Massilia sp. METH4: one gene and its partner. The protein of the gene in region 2 interacts with the protein of the main gene of each other region in a pairwise test. Links are inferred from orthologs where the notes say so. Each region holds a gene or a part of one and is shown on either strand. Other genes may lie near its edges.

Region 1 (7,430 bases), 1.7 Mb from region 2 along the record:
CAGGCCCGATGCGGCCGCGTGCGCGGGCGCGGCGCGGCCGGTGCCGGCGCGGGCGGCGCCGTGTCGTCGGCGGGCCGTGCGCCCACCAGCTCGATGGTCGAATGCAGCACGGGCGGCGCCATCGTCAAGCCTTCGTCAGCGCGCGGGCGAAGCGGGTGTCGACCAGCTCGTCAATCGTCTTGTCCAGGTTCGTGCCCGGCTTCACCAGCGCTTCCTGCTGCAGGATCGGCGCGGCCTGCCGCAGTGCGGCCACGTGCTCGTCGCCCGGCTGCGGCTGCGAGAAATCGGTGCGCAGCTTTACCTGCAGCAGCGCCACCGGCAACGAGACCTTCGCTTCCTCGGACAGGATGCGGGCCGCCTCGGAAGGATGGGCGATGATCCACTTGCGCGCCCGCTCATATGCGGCCAGCACGCGCGATACTTCTTCCGGCCGCTGCGCGAGGAACGCCTCGCGCACGTTCAGGAAGCCATAGGTGTTGAACGCCACGTTCCGGTAGACCAGCCGCGCGCCGCCTTCCAGCTCGCTGGCCGCCATGTGCGGATCGAGCCCGGCCCAGGCATCGACCCGGCCCTGCTCCAGCGCGGTGCGCCCGTCGGCATGCTGCAGGGCCACGTGTTCGATATCGCCGCGCTTCAGGCCGGCCTGCTTCAGGGAGCGCAGCAGGAACAGGTAGGGATCGGTGCCCTTCGTGGCCGCCACCTTCTTGCCCTTCAGGTCGGCCACCGAGCGGATCGGTGAATCCTTGCGCACCACGAGAGCCGTCCATTCCGGGCGCGAGTAGATATAGGGCGTGCGGATCGGATTGCCGTTCGCGCGCGCCAGCAGCGCCGCCAGGCCGGCCGAGGAACCGATGTCGATGCTGTTGCCGTTCAGGTACTCGAGCGCCCGGTTGCTGCCGGCCGACAGCACCCATTTCACCTCGGTGCCCGCCGGCTTGAACGCTTCCTCCAGCCAGCCGAAGCGTTTCAAGACGAGGCTCGGCGGCGAGTAATACGCGTAATCGAGCCGCAGCTCCTTCAACGGGGCGGCGGCGCGCGCCAGCGAGGGGATGGCCACGGCCGCGGCGGCACCGGCCATGGATTTCAACAAAGTACGGCGTTGCATCGTGTTCTTCCTTCGATTCTTATTTTGCGGCTTCCAGCGCGAGCTGGTAATCCGTCTTGGCATAGTCGGCAAAGTGCCGGTTGGTGACGGCCAGGAATTCGCGCGAGCGGTAGGCGGCGGCGATATCCCTGGCGAACTGCTTGTCCTTGTCGGCCGTCTTCACGGCGACCAGGTTCACATAGTTGGGCGAGATCTTTTCCGTCTTGAGCGCGTCGCGCAGCTTCAGGCCCGAGGCCAGCGCATAGTTCCCGTTGACGAAGGAGTAGTCGGTATCCTGCAGGGAGCGGGGCAGCTGGGCCGCCTCCAGCGGGACGAGCCGGATCTTCTTCACGTTCTGCGCCACGTCGCGCTCGGAAGCGCGCACCGGATCGACACCCGGCCGCAGCCTGATCCAGCCCAGCTGCTCCAGCATCACGAGAGCGCGCGCCTGGTTGGTCGGGTCGTTCGGCAGCGCGACGGTGCTGCCTTCCTTCACCTCGGCAAGGCTCCTGTGCTTCTTGCTGTAGATGGCGATCGGCGCGGTCGGCACCGTCACCAGGGGCGCGATGGCCAGCTTGTGCTCCGTGGCGAACTTGTTCAGGTAGACCACGTGCTGGAACACGTTGGCATCGAGCGAGCCTTCGGCCAGCGCGAAGTTGGGCTGGATATAGTCGTTGAATTCGACCAGCTTCACCTTGTAGCCCTGGCGCTCCAGGATCGGCTTGATGCCCAGCTTTACCTGGTCGGCATACGGGCCGGCGCTGGTGCCGATCACCAGTTCCTTCGGCTCCTTCGCGTGGGCCCCCAGCGAAGCGAGCAGCAGCGCGAACAGCAGCGCACGTCTTTGAAAGGTCATTGATAACACTCCTAGCGTTTGTCGAGGCGGCGCGCGAGGCGGCCGCCGGTGAATTGAATCAGTTGCACGATCAGCACCAGCAGCACCACGGTGGCGATCATCATCTCGGTCTCGAAGCGGTAGTAGCCGTAGCGGATGGCCAGGTCGCCGATGCCGCCGCCGCCCACCACGCCGGCCACGGCCGAATAGGACAGGAAGCTGATCGCGAGCACCGTCAGCGCGAGCACGAGGCCCGAACGCGCTTCCACCAGCAGCACGCGCAACACGATCTGCAGCTCGCTGGCGCCCATCGCGTGGGCCGCCTCGATCACGCCGCGCGGCACCTCGCGCAGGTTCTGTTCGACCAGCCGGGCGAAATAGGGGATGGCGGCGCAGGACAGCGGCACGCTGGCCGCCAGCGGCCCGATCGAGGTGCCGGCGATGAGGCGCGTGAGCGGCACCAGCGCCACCAGCAGGATGATGAACGGGAACGAGCGCACGGTATTGACGAACCAGCCCAGCACCGCGGCCGCGAAGCGGTTTTGCAGCGGCTGGCCGCGCGAGACGAGGAACAGCAGCACGCCCAGCGGGCCACCCAGCAGCACGGCGGCCGAGAGGCCGATGGCCAGCATCGTCAGCGTCTGCCCCAGCGCCGTCCACAGCTCGGGCAACAGATCCAGCCATTGTTGTTCAGGCATGGAGGCTCTCCCGGCTGGACGCATTGAACAGGCCAAGCAGCTCGCGGCCCAGCGCCGTGACCGCCTGGGGAGCATGGGGCCGTACGATTTCGGCCACCGCGCCATCCTCGATCACGGCCACGCGCTGGCACAGCGCGGCCAGCACGTCGAGCTCGTGGCTGACGATCACGATCGTCACGGCCAGCCGCGCGTTCACGTCGGCGAGCGTGGCCAGGATGCTGCGGGTGGTCTCGGCATCGAGGGCGGACGTGGGTTCGTCGCACAGCAGCACGGCCGGGCCGCTGGCCAGCGCGCGGGCGATCGCCACGCGCTGGCGCTGGCCGCCGGAAAGTTCAGCCGGGTAGGCGCCCGGCTTGTCTTCCAGGTGCACCAGCGCCAGGCAATCGGCCACGCGCCGCGCGATGTCGTCACGCGAACGGCCGCCGTGGATCTTCAGGGGAAAGGCCACGTTGTCGGCCACCGTGGCGTTCTGGAGCAGGTTGAAACCCTGGAAGATCATGCCGATGTTCTGGCGGGCCGCGCGCAGCGCGCGCTTGTCCAGGCGCGTGAGTTCCTGGCCGTCGACGGTGACCGTGCCGGCGTCCGGGCGTTCCAGCAGGTTGAACAGGCGCAGCAGCGTGGACTTGCCGGCGCCGCTGCGGCCGGCGATGCCGAAGATCTCGCCGGCGGCGATATCGAGCGATACGTCGCGCACGGCGGCCACGCGGCCACCGAAGGATTTCGATACGTTGCGCAGCCGGATCAGCGGACCGGCCGCCGGCAGGCCATGAATGGCATTCATCGCGTTCAATCAGGAATAGGGAGTGGGTTCGGGCAGCGTGCCGGACAGCGCATAGCGGCCCAGGTCACGGTACTTGTAGTCGACCGGGTCGTGCAGCGTGTGCACGCGGGCATTGCGCCAGTAGCGGTCCAGGCCGAAACGGGCCGACGTGGAACGGGCGCCCGTCAGCTCGAACAGCTGGCTGCCGATCTCGATGGCGGCGCGGTGCGCCAGCACCTTCGCCTCGGCACCGGCGATCGCGAGCTCGCCGCGCTCGCGCGCCGTCACGTCGCTCCCCAGCCGGAATACGCGCTCCAGTTCGCGCCCCGCGTGGTCGGCCAGCACCACGGCCGGGCGCAGCAGCGTCCACAGCTCGCCGTAGCGGTGCTGCACGAACGGGTCGTCCACGGCGCGCTCCACGCTTGAGGCGAACCAGGGCCGCGCCTCGCTGGCGGTATATTCGCGCGCCGCGTCGAACGCCCCTTCGGCGATGCCCAGGTACAGGTTCGTCATGATCAGTTGGGCGACCTGCGAGCGCACGGTGGACAGCGGGGTAGCGGCCTGGCCGGGTTGCTGCAGCACGAGGCCGATCGGCAGCAGTGTGCCGTGGAATTGCACGGTGCCGCTGTCGGTCTGCTTCTGGCCGAACGCGTCCCAGTCGGCGCGCACGTCCACGCCGTCCGCCCCTGTCGGCAGCACGCCGATCAGCGACGTCTGGGTGCTCTGGTGCCAGGCGGAGATCGTCAGCCAGTCCGAGCCCACCGAACCGGAGGCGAAGCTCTTGGTGCCGTTCAGCAGGTAGCCGCCCTTGGCGTCGGCCGCGACCAGCCGGCGATCCAGCGGGTTCAGCGCATTTCCCCAGAACAGTTTGTCGTCCACGGTCGCGTGCAGCAGGTGGCGTTGCTGTTGCTGCGTGCCGTAGAGCTGGATGCCGGCCAGCTGCAGGTGGTGGAAGGCGAACACGTGGGCTAGCGCGCTGTCGGCGCGGGCCAGGATGCGCACGGCCAGCAGGGTGGTGTCCCAGCCGGCGCCCTGGCCGCCGAAGTCCGTGGGGATCGACAGCGTGAGCAGGCCGGAGGCACGGATCAACTGGCGTTCGTGGCGCGCGTGGCCGCCGGCGGCATCGCGGGCGACGGCGGTGGCGGCGAGTTCCTCGGCCAGCGACGCGGCAATGGCCAGCGGGTCCGTCTGCCGCAGGGCGGGTTCTGGTGCGTTCATGGATGGTCCCGAGAGTGAAGACCCGCGCAGTATTGCGCCCGGCCCAAGCAACAGTCCACGAAGAAAACCACGCATCCATATGCGGGAAAATCATGCTTAAAAAATCACATATCGAAGTGCGAAAGCATTCGTTCTTTAATGGGTGACCGTGCCTTAGCCTTGCAGGCACTGAACTGTCATAACAAGGCGAACACCATGAGCATCCTTCTGATTTCCGGCAGCCCCGCGGTCCCGTCCACGTCCAGCCGGCTCCTGCATCACATCGGCGACAAGCTGGCCGTGCATGGCCACCGCAGCACCCGGCTGAACGTGCGCGACCTGCCCGCCCAGGCCCTGCTGGCGGCCGACGCGACCAATCCCGTGCTGCAGGCGGCGCTGGCCGAAGTCGCCGAAGCGCAAGCAGTGATCGTCGCCACACCCGTATACAAGGCAGCCTATTCGGGCGTCCTGAAAGCCTTCCTGGACCTGCTGCCGCAAAACGGCCTGGCCGGCAAGGTCGTGCTGCCGGTCGCCACGGGCGGCAGCCAGTCGCACCTGCTGGCCCTCGACTACGCGCTGCGCCCCGTGCTGCATGCGCTGGAAGCGGACCAGGTGCTGACCAGCATCTACGCCACCGCCCAGCAGGTGCAGTGGTCCGATCACGAAGGCGTGACGCTGGCACCGGAAATCGCCGCGCGCGTGGCGGCCGGCGTGGCCGCGCTGGACTGCGCGCTCGGTTACCGCCGCGCGGCCGGCGATGCGGCGCGCACACCCCAGGAACACGCTTTCGCGGCAAGGGCGGCAGCATGACGCAGCAAGGGAACCGCGCCGCCCGTCGCCGCACGCTGGGCCTGCTGGTAGCCACCGCCGTCGCGGGCGCATTCCAGCTCGCCCATGCGCAGGACAAGAAGGTCGTGCGCATCGGCTACCAGAAATACGGCACGCTCACGCTCCTCAAGGGCCGCGGCACGCTGGAAAAGCGCCTGGCGCCGCAGGGCGTGACGGTGCAGTGGACGGAATTCCCGGCCGGCCCGCAACTGCTCGAGGGCCTGAACGTGGGCTCGATCGATTTCGGCACCGTCGGCGAAGCGCCGCCCATCTTTGCCCAGGCGGCCGGCGCCAACCTGGTCTATGTCGGCAACGAGCCGCCGTCGCCGCACAGCGAGGCGATCGTCGTGCGGAAGGAGTCAAAGCTCCAGAGCGTGGCGCAGCTCAAGGGCAAGCGCGTGGCGCTGAACAAGGGCTCCAACGTGCACTACCTGCTGCTGCGCGCGCTGGAGCAGGCGGGCGTCGCGTACAAGGATATCCAGCCCGTGTACCTGCCGCCGGCAGATGCGCGCGCCGCATTCGAGCGCGGTTCCGTGGATGCCTGGGTGATCTGGGACCCGTTCTTCGCCGCGGCGCAGAAGCAGCTGGGCGCCCGCGTGCTCGTGGACGGCAAGGGCCTGGTGGCCAACCACCAGTTCTACCTGGCCTCGCGCGACTGGGCACGGCGCAATCCGGCCTTGCAGCAGGTGCTGCTGGAGGAGATCGCCAAGGTCGACGACTGGGGCCGCGACAACGCCAGGGAGGTATCGGCGATCCTGTCGGCGCAGACGGGACTCGACCCGAGCGTGGTCGAACTGGCCGCTTCGCGCTACAGCTATGGCGTGAAGCCCGTGTCGCCGGACGTGCTGCGCGAGCAGCAGAAGATCGCCGACGCTTTTGCCAAGCTGAAGTTGATCCCGAAACCCATCACCATCGCCGATGCCGTGCTGGCATCGGCCAAGTAAGCTCAATACGGAGTTGACATGTCGTTGAATTTGTTCTGGTTCATTCCCACCCACGGCGACAGCCGTTACCTGGGCACGTCGAAAGGCGCGCGCGCCGTCGATGCCGACTACCTCCGGCAGGTGGCCGTGGCGGCCGACACGCTGGGCTACGACGGCGTGCTGCTGCCCACCGGGCGCTCGTGCGAGGATGCCTGGGTAGTCGCGTCCTCGCTCATTCACGCGACGAAGAAGCTGAAATTCCTCGTCGCCGTCAGGCCGGGGCTATCCACCCCGGGCCTGGCGGTACGCATGGCTTCGACCTTCGACCGGCTGTCGAACGGCCGGCTGCTGATCAACGTGGTCACCGGCGGCGATCCCGCCGAACTGGCGGCGGACGGCCTGAGCGCCGACCACGCCACGCGCTACGAGATCTCGGATGAATTCATCCGCATCTGGCGCGGCGCGCTGTCCGGCGAGGGCGGCGACGCGGGCTTCGACTTCGAGGGCAAGCACCTGCAAGTGAAAGGCGCCAAGACGCTGTACCCGCCCGTGCAGAAACCGTATCCGCCGCTATACTTCGGCGGTTCGTCGGAAGCGGCACATGAACTGGCCGCCGAACAGATGGACGTGTACCTGACGTGGGGCGAGCCACCCGCCGCGGTGGCCGAGAAGATCGCCGACATCCGTTCGCGCGCCGCGGAACATGGCCGCACCGTGAAGTTCGGCATCCGCCTGCACGTGATCGTGCGCGAGACGAACGAAGAGGCGTGGCAGGCGGCCGAGAAGCTGATCTCGCACCTGGACGACGACGTGATCGCCAAGGCCCAGGCATCGTTCGCCCGCATGGATTCGGAAGGGCAGCGCCGCATGGCCGCGCTGCACGGCGGCCGGCGCGACAAGCTGGAAGTGTCGCCGAACCTGTGGGCCGGCGTGGGGCTGGTGCGCGGCGGAGCCGGCACGGCGCTGGTGGGCGATCCCGAAACGGTGGCCGCGCGCATCCGCGAATACGAGGCGCTGGGCATCGAGACCTTCATCTTCTCCGGCTATCCGCACCTGGAAGAGTCGTACCGCTTCGCGGAGCTCGTGTTCCCATTGCTGGGCAAAG
Region 2 (7,512 bases):
GGCTGGACGTGCGCGCCAACGTGGGCTTCGGCCTCGATTTCGCGCGCCAGCCCGCCATCGAACGCGCCGCTCGTGAAAAGCGCATCCTCGACGCCATCGAGGCGGTTGGCCTGGCCTCGCACGCACACGCGTATCCGGCGCAATTGTCCGGCGGGCAGGCACAGCGCGTGGCGCTGGCCCGCGCCCTGGCGCGCGAACCCGAGCTGCTGTTCGCCGACGAACCCTTCTCGGCGCTGGACGCGATCACGCGGGCCGAGATGCAGTCGCTGCTGGTGGACCTGGTACACCGCTGGCACACGGCGGCGCTGCTGGTCACGCACGATATCGACGAAGCGATCCTCGTGGCCGACCGCATCCTGCTGCTGGCGGGGCGGCCCGGCCGCATCGCGCGCGAATGGCGGGTGGACATTCCCCGGCCGCGCGAGGATCATGGCGACGAGATCGTGCGCCTGCGACTCGAGATCGTGCATGAACTGCGTGTCGCGGCCCTGCGCGACGCCACCAACCAAACTGGATAACCAAGATGAACAACAAAGACAACATCCATATCTGCGCTTCGTCCGACTGCGGCTGCGGCATGACGCGCCGCGACTTCCTGCGCATGTCCACGCTGGCCACGGCCAGCGCCGCGGCCCCGCTGCTGTTTGCCGGCGATGCCCGCGCCCAGGCGTTCAAGGGCGACGACCAGCCCGTGAAGATCGGCTACCTGCCGATCACCGACGCGGCGCCGCTGCTGGTGGCGCATGGCCGCAAGCTGTTCGAGGCACAGGGCCTCAAGACCGAAGCGCCGCGCCTGTTCCGCAGCTGGGCGCAGATCGTGGAGGCGTTCGTGTCCGGCCAGGTGAACGTGATCCACCTGCTGTCGCCGGCCACGCTGTGGGTGCGCTACGGTTCGAAATTCCCGGCCAAGGTGGTGGCGTGGAACCACGTCAACGGCTCGGGCCTGACGGTACTGAACGACATCAATTCGGTGGCGGACCTGGGCGGCAAGACGGTGGCGATCCCGTTCTGGTACTCGATCCACAACATCCTGCTGCAAAAGCTGCTGGCGGCGAACAAGCTGACGGTCGTGACGAAGGGCCGCAACGCCGAGCTGAAAAAGAACGAGGTGAACCTGGTGGTGCTGGCGCCGTCGGAGATGGTGTCCGCGCTGGCGGCCAAGTCGATCGCCGGCTATATCGTGGCCGAGCCGTTCAACGCGCTGGCCGAGACGGCCGGCGTGGGCAAGATCCTGCGCTTCTCCGGCGACGTGTGGAAGAACCACGCGTGCTGCGTGACGTTCCTGGCCGAGCGCGACCTCGCCGAGAAGCCGGAGTGGTCGCAGCGCGTGACGAATGCGATCGTCAACGCCCAGCTGTGGTCCCGTTCCAACCAGGTGGAAACGGCCAAGCTGTTGTCGTCGTCCGGCTCGAACCGGTACACGCCGCACCAGCTGCAGCCGCTGACGAAGGTGCTGGCCGTGACCGACTACACGGAATACCAGAAGCGCGGCATCGTCGCCCACCCGGCCTGGCAGCAGCGCCGCATCGACTTCCAGCCGTATCCGTTCCCGTCCTACACCGAGGAGCTGGTGCGTGCGCTGGCGCAGACGAAGGTCGAGGGCGACACGAAGTTCCTGGCCGGCCTCGATCCGAAGTTCGTGGCGCGCGACCTGGTGGACGACCGCTTCGTTCGCAAGTCGATCGCCGCCGCCGGCGGTCCCGCCGCCTTCGGCCTGCCGGCCAACCTGCTGCGCACTGAAACGGTGGCCGTTTGACGATGCCGGCAACGATGTTGGCAAGGGCGCTGCTGCCCGTGGTGGGCATCGCGCTGGCGGTGGCGCTGTGGGCACTGGGCGTCTCCGCGCTGGAGGCGCGCACGCCGATCGCCGCCGCCTTCGCGCCGCTGGCTACGGCGCATGCCTTCATCGAGATGGTGAAGGGGCCGGATATCTGGCTGCACGTGGCCGTGAGCCTGAAGCGCGTGGGCATCGGCCTGCTGTGCGCCATCGTCGTCGGCGTGCCGCTGGGGATCCTGGTGGCACTGTCGCGCGGCTTCTCGCAGGCGAGTACGCCGCTGTTCCAGCTGCTGCGCATGGTGTCGCCGCTGTCGTGGATGCCGCTGGCCGTGATGGCGCTGGGCGTGGGCGACGCCCCGGTCTATTTCCTGCTGGCTTTCGCCGCCACGTGGCCGCTGATGCTGAACACGGTGGCCGGCGTGGCGCAGCTCGATCCGAACTGGATGCTGCTGGCGCGCAGCCTGTCGGCCACGCGCTTCGAGATCGTGTGGCGCGTGGTCCTGCCGGGCATCACCGCGCACATCCTCACCGGCGTGCGCCTCGCGATCGGCATCATCTGGATCGTGCTGGTGCCGGCCGAGATGCTGGGTGTGTCCGCGGGCCTGGGCTACTTCATCCTGGACACGCGCGACCGGCTCGCCTATTCGGAGCTGACCGCCGCCATCATCCTCATCGGCCTGCTGGGCTACGCGCTGGACTACGCCGCCCGCGCCGCGCATGCGCGGTGGCTGCATGCGAAGCCGGCGAAGCAGGGCGCATTCAGCTGACCTTCTACAGTCGAGTCCGTGTCATGGTGCCTGCCCCCCTGACACGAACTCATCTGTCAAGAGCAGGCGATCGTCCTGGTTGCCGCGCTCTCTCAACCGCATTCGGGCGCCGCGCGCCCGGCATTGATATAAAATTACCGCCAGCCTGAAATCGTTGTCAACGACTTGGAGAGGAGCTGGGGATGAGTGTGGATCTGGATCGACGTGGTTTCGTTCTCGCCGCCGGCGGCGCCATTGCGGCGTCGGCGATCGGTAGCGGCGCGCTGGCGCAGCCGGCGGGACGCAAGGTGGGGTATGCGATCGTGGGGCTGGGCGGGTATGGCCTCGGCCAGATCATCCCCCAGTTCAAGAACTGCGAGCGGAGCCGGCTGGTGGCGCTGGTGTCCGGCGACCCGGCCAAGGCGAAGCGGGTGGCGGCGGAGTACGGCGTGCCCGAAAGCGGCATCTACAACTACGAGAACTACGACAAGATCCGCGACAATCCCGATATCGACATCGTCTACATCTGCCTGCCGGTGTCCATGCACGCCGAGTACACGATCCGCGCCGCGAAAGCCGGCAAGCACGTGCTGTGCGAGAAGCCGATGGCGGTGTCCTCGAAGGAGTGCGAGGCGATGATCGCCGCCTGCCGCCAGGCCGGCAAGAAGCTGATGATCGGCTACCGCTGCCACTTCGAACCGACCAACCTGGAAGCGATCCGCCGCGCCCGCGCCGGCGAGATCGGCAAGCTGCGCTACTTCCGCTCCGAGCACGGCTTCAATGCCGGCGATCCGAACGCATGGCGGCTGAAGAAGGCCATGTCCGGCGGCGGGTCGATGATGGATATCGGCATCTATGCCTTGCAGGCCGCGCGCTACATGACGGGCGAGGAACCGGTCTCCGTCTACGCGAAGGAAACGACCGACCGCAACGACCCGCGCTTCCGGGAAGTGGAGGACATGATCGAGTTCCAGCTCGAATTCCCGTCCGGTGTGATCGGATCGTGCATGTCGATGTACAGCGCCAACCAGAACCACGTGCTGCTGATGGGCGACAAGGGCCGCATCGAGATGGAACCGGCCACGGCCTACAGCGGCAACCGCCTGTGGGTCGGCAAGGGCCGCGAGAACGAGATCAAGCCGCCGCCCGGCCCTGGCAAGACGCAGTTCGCCGGCCAGCTCGACCACCTTGCCCAATGCGTGCTCGAGAACCGCGAGCCGATCGTGCCGGGCGAGGAGGGCTTGCGCGACATCCGCATCATCGAAGCCGTCTACCAGTCCGCCCGCGAAAAACGGCGCATCGCCCTCAAGGCCTGACGGGAAACATTTCCCGAACACCGGTGGCTTTATAGGGGATTCGCCGAGCATGCTCGGTGCCGATAAAGCGGTGGTGGCATGCATGCCACCACTCCTCCCAGGCTCCGATTTTTTGGAAATATTTCCTGAAAATCGGAGCCTGTCACCGGTTTTCAACATCGATGCTCGTCAAGGGTTGTTTTTGCAACAGTTTCCGTTAAGCTAACGTCTTCTGATAACGATACCACAGAGGAGACCATGCTGAAACGAACGACGCTGTCCGCCGCGATCGCGCTGGCGCTTGCATTGCCGGCCTTGGCGGCCGATCAGGCGCGGGCCGAATGGGAGCAGCCGGAAGTGGTGGCCGTGAACCGGCTGCCCATGAAGGCCACTTTCTTCAACTACGAATCCGTCGACAAGGCGCTGGCCGGCGACAAGGCGGCGTCGAACTGGTTCAAGTCGCTGGACGGCGCCTGGTCGTTCGCCTACTCGCCGAACCCGCAGGCGCGACCGAAGAACTTCTACAAGCCTTCGTTCGACACCAGCAAGTGGGCCACCGTGCAGGTGCCCGGCATGATGCAGGCGCAGGGCTATGGCAAGCCGATCTTCACGAACATCCAGTACCCGTTCCCCGCCAACGAGCCGTTCATTCCGCACGATTTGAACGAGGTGGGCTCCTACCGGCGCGACATCGAACTGCCGGCGGACTGGAACGGCCGCGACGTATTCCTGCATATCGGCGCGGCCGGCGCCGCGTACTATGTGTGGGTGAACGGCGAGCGGGTGGGCTACTCCGAGGATTCCAAGCTGCCCTCCGAGTTCGACGTGACCCGCTTCGTGCGCGCGGGCCGCAACACGGTGGCGATCGAGGTGTATCGCTGGGCCGACGGCTCCTACCTGGAAGACCAGGACTTCTGGCGCGTGTCCGGCATCGAGCGCAGCGTCTACCTGTATGCCGAACCGAAGACGCGCCTGCGCGACTTCAAGGTGACCGCCTCGCTGGACAAGACATCCTACCGCGACGGCCGCTTCGAGCTGGCCGCCGAGGTGGCGGGCGACCCGGCCGTCGTCGAAGTCCGCGCCCGGGTGCTCGACGGCGCGCATTCCATACTGGAGCTGAAAGGTTCGGCCGGCGCCGAGCGCACGGTGGTGCTGTCCGGCGCCGTGCCGGAAGTGAAACCCTGGTCGGCCGAGACGCCGAACCTGTACACGCTCGTCGTCGAACTCCACGACGTGCAGGGCCACCTGCTGTCGGCCACGTCGCGCCGCATCGGCTTTCGCACCGTGGAGATCGCCGATGGCGAGGTGCGCGTGAATGGACGCCGCGTGATGATCCGCGGCGTGAACCGCCATGAGCACGACCCCGTCACGTACCGCGTGATGTCGATGGAGTCGATGCGCCGCGATATCGAGATGATGAAGCAGGCGAACGTCAACGCCCTGCGCACTTCGCACTACCCGAACGATCCGCGCCTGTACGACCTGGCCGACGAATACGGGCTGTATGTGATGGACGAAGCGAACATCGAGTCGCACGAATACATGGAAAAGGGCGACCGCGCCGGCAGTCCCGAGGAGCGGGCGAAGATCCAGCTGGGCTACAAGCCGCACTGGCGCGCGGCGCACCTGGACCGCGTGAGCCGGATGGTGGAGCGCGACAAGAACCACCCGTCGATCATCTTCTGGTCGCTGGGGAACGAAGCCGGGACGGGCCCGAACTTCGAGGAGGCCGCGGCCTGGATCAGGAAGGCCGATCCGACGCGGCTGATCAGCTACCTGGGCCACGGCACGCTCATCGAGAAGCACTCGCCGAACGACTACGTGGACATCTACGCGCCCATGTACGACGACATCACGAAGATGATCGACTATGCCCAGGACCCCGGCTTCCGCCAGCCGATGATCCAGTGCGAATACGCCCACGCGATGGGCAACTCGCTGGGCAACCTGGAAGACTACTGGGAGACGATCCGCGCGCACCGCAAGCTGCAAGGGGGCTTCATCTGGGACTGGGTCGACCAGAGCGTGCTCGCGAAGGACGAGCAGGGAAGGCAGTACTGGGCCTCGGGCTTCGACCTGAATCCCAAGCGGGGCGACAACAGCGTGATCGGCGACGGCGTGGTGCGCGGCGACCGCACGCCGGACCCGGAATACTACGAGCTGCAAAAGGTGTATTCGCCGGTGGTGTTCGAGGGCAGCCCGGAAAAGGGCCGCATCACGGTCGTCAACCGCTACGACTTCCGCAACCTGGATCACCTGGACTTCGATTGGGAGCTGCTGCGCGACGGTAATGCGGTTGCGAATGGCCCGCTTGCCGGCGTGAAGGCCGAAGCGGGCGCGCGGCAGGACGTGCGGCTGGCACTGCCGGCCCGCGCGCGGGGCGATGGCGAATACGTGCTGACGGTGCGTGCGAAACTGCGCACGGCGGAGCAGGGCGTCGCCGCTGGCTCCGTGGTCGGCTGGTCGCAGTTCGTGCTGCCATCGGCCGCCAAGCCGGCACGCGCCGTGGCGGGCGTCACGCCACAGCGTGATGGCGATTCGATCGTGCTGGCGACGCCGTCCGCGCGCCTGGAACTCGATGCCAGGACGGGCACGGTCAGCTACAGCGTCGGCGGCCAGCCGGTGCTCACGGGCGGCACGCCGAACTTCTGGCGCGGCATGACGGATAACGACGAAGGCACGGGCACGATGAAAACCCATGCCGTCTGGGGCGATTTCACGAAACGGCGCCAGGTGCGCGACGTGACGATCGACCGTGACGCCGTCAAGGTGCTGTACTCATTCGGCGCCGGCGCCGCGCACTGGGAAAACGTCTACCGCATGCAACGCGACGGCAGCGTGGACGTGCAGGCCACCTTCATGCCGCTGCGCGACGACCTGCCCGACCCGCTGCGCCTCGGCCTCTCCTTCGCCAGCGTGCCGCGGCTCGACACGCTGAGCTGGTACGGCCGCGGCCCGCATGAGTCCTACGTCGACCGCAAGACCGGCGCGGCGCTGGGACTGTGGAACGGCAAGCTGGCCGACCAGTACCACGGCTACATGCGGCCCCAGGAAAGCGGCAACAAGACCGACGTGCGCTGGTTCGCGCTGGCCGGCGATGGTGTTCCGGGCATCACCGTGCGCGGCGCCACGCCGCTGGCGTTCAACGCGTTGCCGTTCCCGTACGAGGACCTGTACCTGCGCCCGCGCGGCACGTGGAAGAGTTCCGACATCGGGCCGCGGGGCAATGGCAGCGTGCTGATCGACCTGGCCCAGGCCGGCGTGGGCGGCGACGACGGCTGGAGCACCAACGGCCGGCCGCTGGTCAAGTACCGCATCCCGCTGGAGAGGGCAAGCTACCGCTTCACCATCGCGCCGCGCTGACGCCCGGCGGTTGCAGCTGAGCCCGTGTCTCTGGGGTCTGACCCCACGAGACACGAGCACGACCGTAGCAACGCATGAGCTCGTGTCACTCGGTGCCTGGCACCATGAGATGGCACCATGTGACACAAGCTCATCCATTCCGTCACTCCGCTTTGCCTCCCCTACCAGTCAGCCATCATCCATGCCACTCAATTTGTTGAGCGTTTGGCTGATGATGCAAATTCACAACGATGATGCATGTTACCCGTGACTCCAGCCTGGCTGTGAGCGCATACTCGTGAGAACTGGTCCGGCCAATCCAAGGACTGGTCTACCAGTACGAGTAACTGAT

What was found. Proteins that work in one complex are often made in the same cells at the same time.
Region 1: the proteins of V6Z91_RS20430 (region 2) and V6Z91_RS27590 interact in binary tests that used the Escherichia coli proteins (3 or more experiments, as listed by UniProt). The link is inferred for Massilia sp. METH4 from one-to-one orthologs.

The regions. Positions count from the first base shown.
Region 1 is NZ_CP146614.1:6,321,691-6,329,120, reverse strand. What follows is about bases 1,505-4,248. They hold V6Z91_RS27590 (ATP-binding cassette domain-containing protein), read right to left. Parts: upstream 3,399-4,248; coding sequence 2,610-3,398; downstream 1,505-2,609. Other genes in these bases: V6Z91_RS27585 (acyl-CoA dehydrogenase family protein), read right to left, coding at 3,408-4,248; V6Z91_RS27595 (methionine ABC transporter permease), read right to left, coding at 1,952-2,617; V6Z91_RS27600 (MetQ/NlpA family ABC transporter substrate-binding protein), read right to left, coding at 1,505-1,940. In the rest of the region: V6Z91_RS27610 (ABC transporter permease), read right to left, coding at 1-110; V6Z91_RS27605 (aliphatic sulfonate ABC transporter substrate-binding protein), read right to left, coding at 125-1,105; more of V6Z91_RS27600, read right to left, coding at 1,125-1,504; more of V6Z91_RS27585, read right to left, coding at 4,249-4,595; ssuE (NADPH-dependent FMN reductase), read left to right, coding at 4,791-5,384; V6Z91_RS27575 (sulfonate ABC transporter substrate-binding protein), read left to right, coding at 5,381-6,346; ssuD (FMNH2-dependent alkanesulfonate monooxygenase), read left to right, coding at 6,371-7,430. UniProt on the Escherichia coli protein: Part of the ABC transporter complex MetNIQ involved in methionine import. Responsible for energy coupling to the transport system. It has also been shown to be involved in formyl-L-methionine transport.
Region 2 is NZ_CP146614.1:4,637,670-4,645,181, forward strand. What follows is about bases 1,957-4,782. They hold V6Z91_RS20430 (Gfo/Idh/MocA family oxidoreductase), read left to right. Parts: upstream 1,957-2,726; coding sequence 2,727-3,839; downstream 3,840-4,782. Other genes in these bases: V6Z91_RS20425 (ABC transporter permease), read left to right, coding at 1,957-2,544; V6Z91_RS20435 (glycoside hydrolase family 2 TIM barrel-domain containing protein), read left to right, coding at 4,077-4,782. Outside these bases: V6Z91_RS20415 (ABC transporter ATP-binding protein), read left to right, coding at 1-518; V6Z91_RS20420 (ABC transporter substrate-binding protein), read left to right, coding at 524-1,756; more of V6Z91_RS20425, read left to right, coding at 1,771-1,956; more of V6Z91_RS20435, read left to right, coding at 4,783-7,181. UniProt on the Escherichia coli protein: Hydratase involved in the degradation of sialic acids. Catalyzes the reversible conversion of the dehydrated form of N-acetylneuraminate (Neu5Ac), 2,7-anhydro-N-acetylneuraminate (2,7-AN), to Neu5Ac.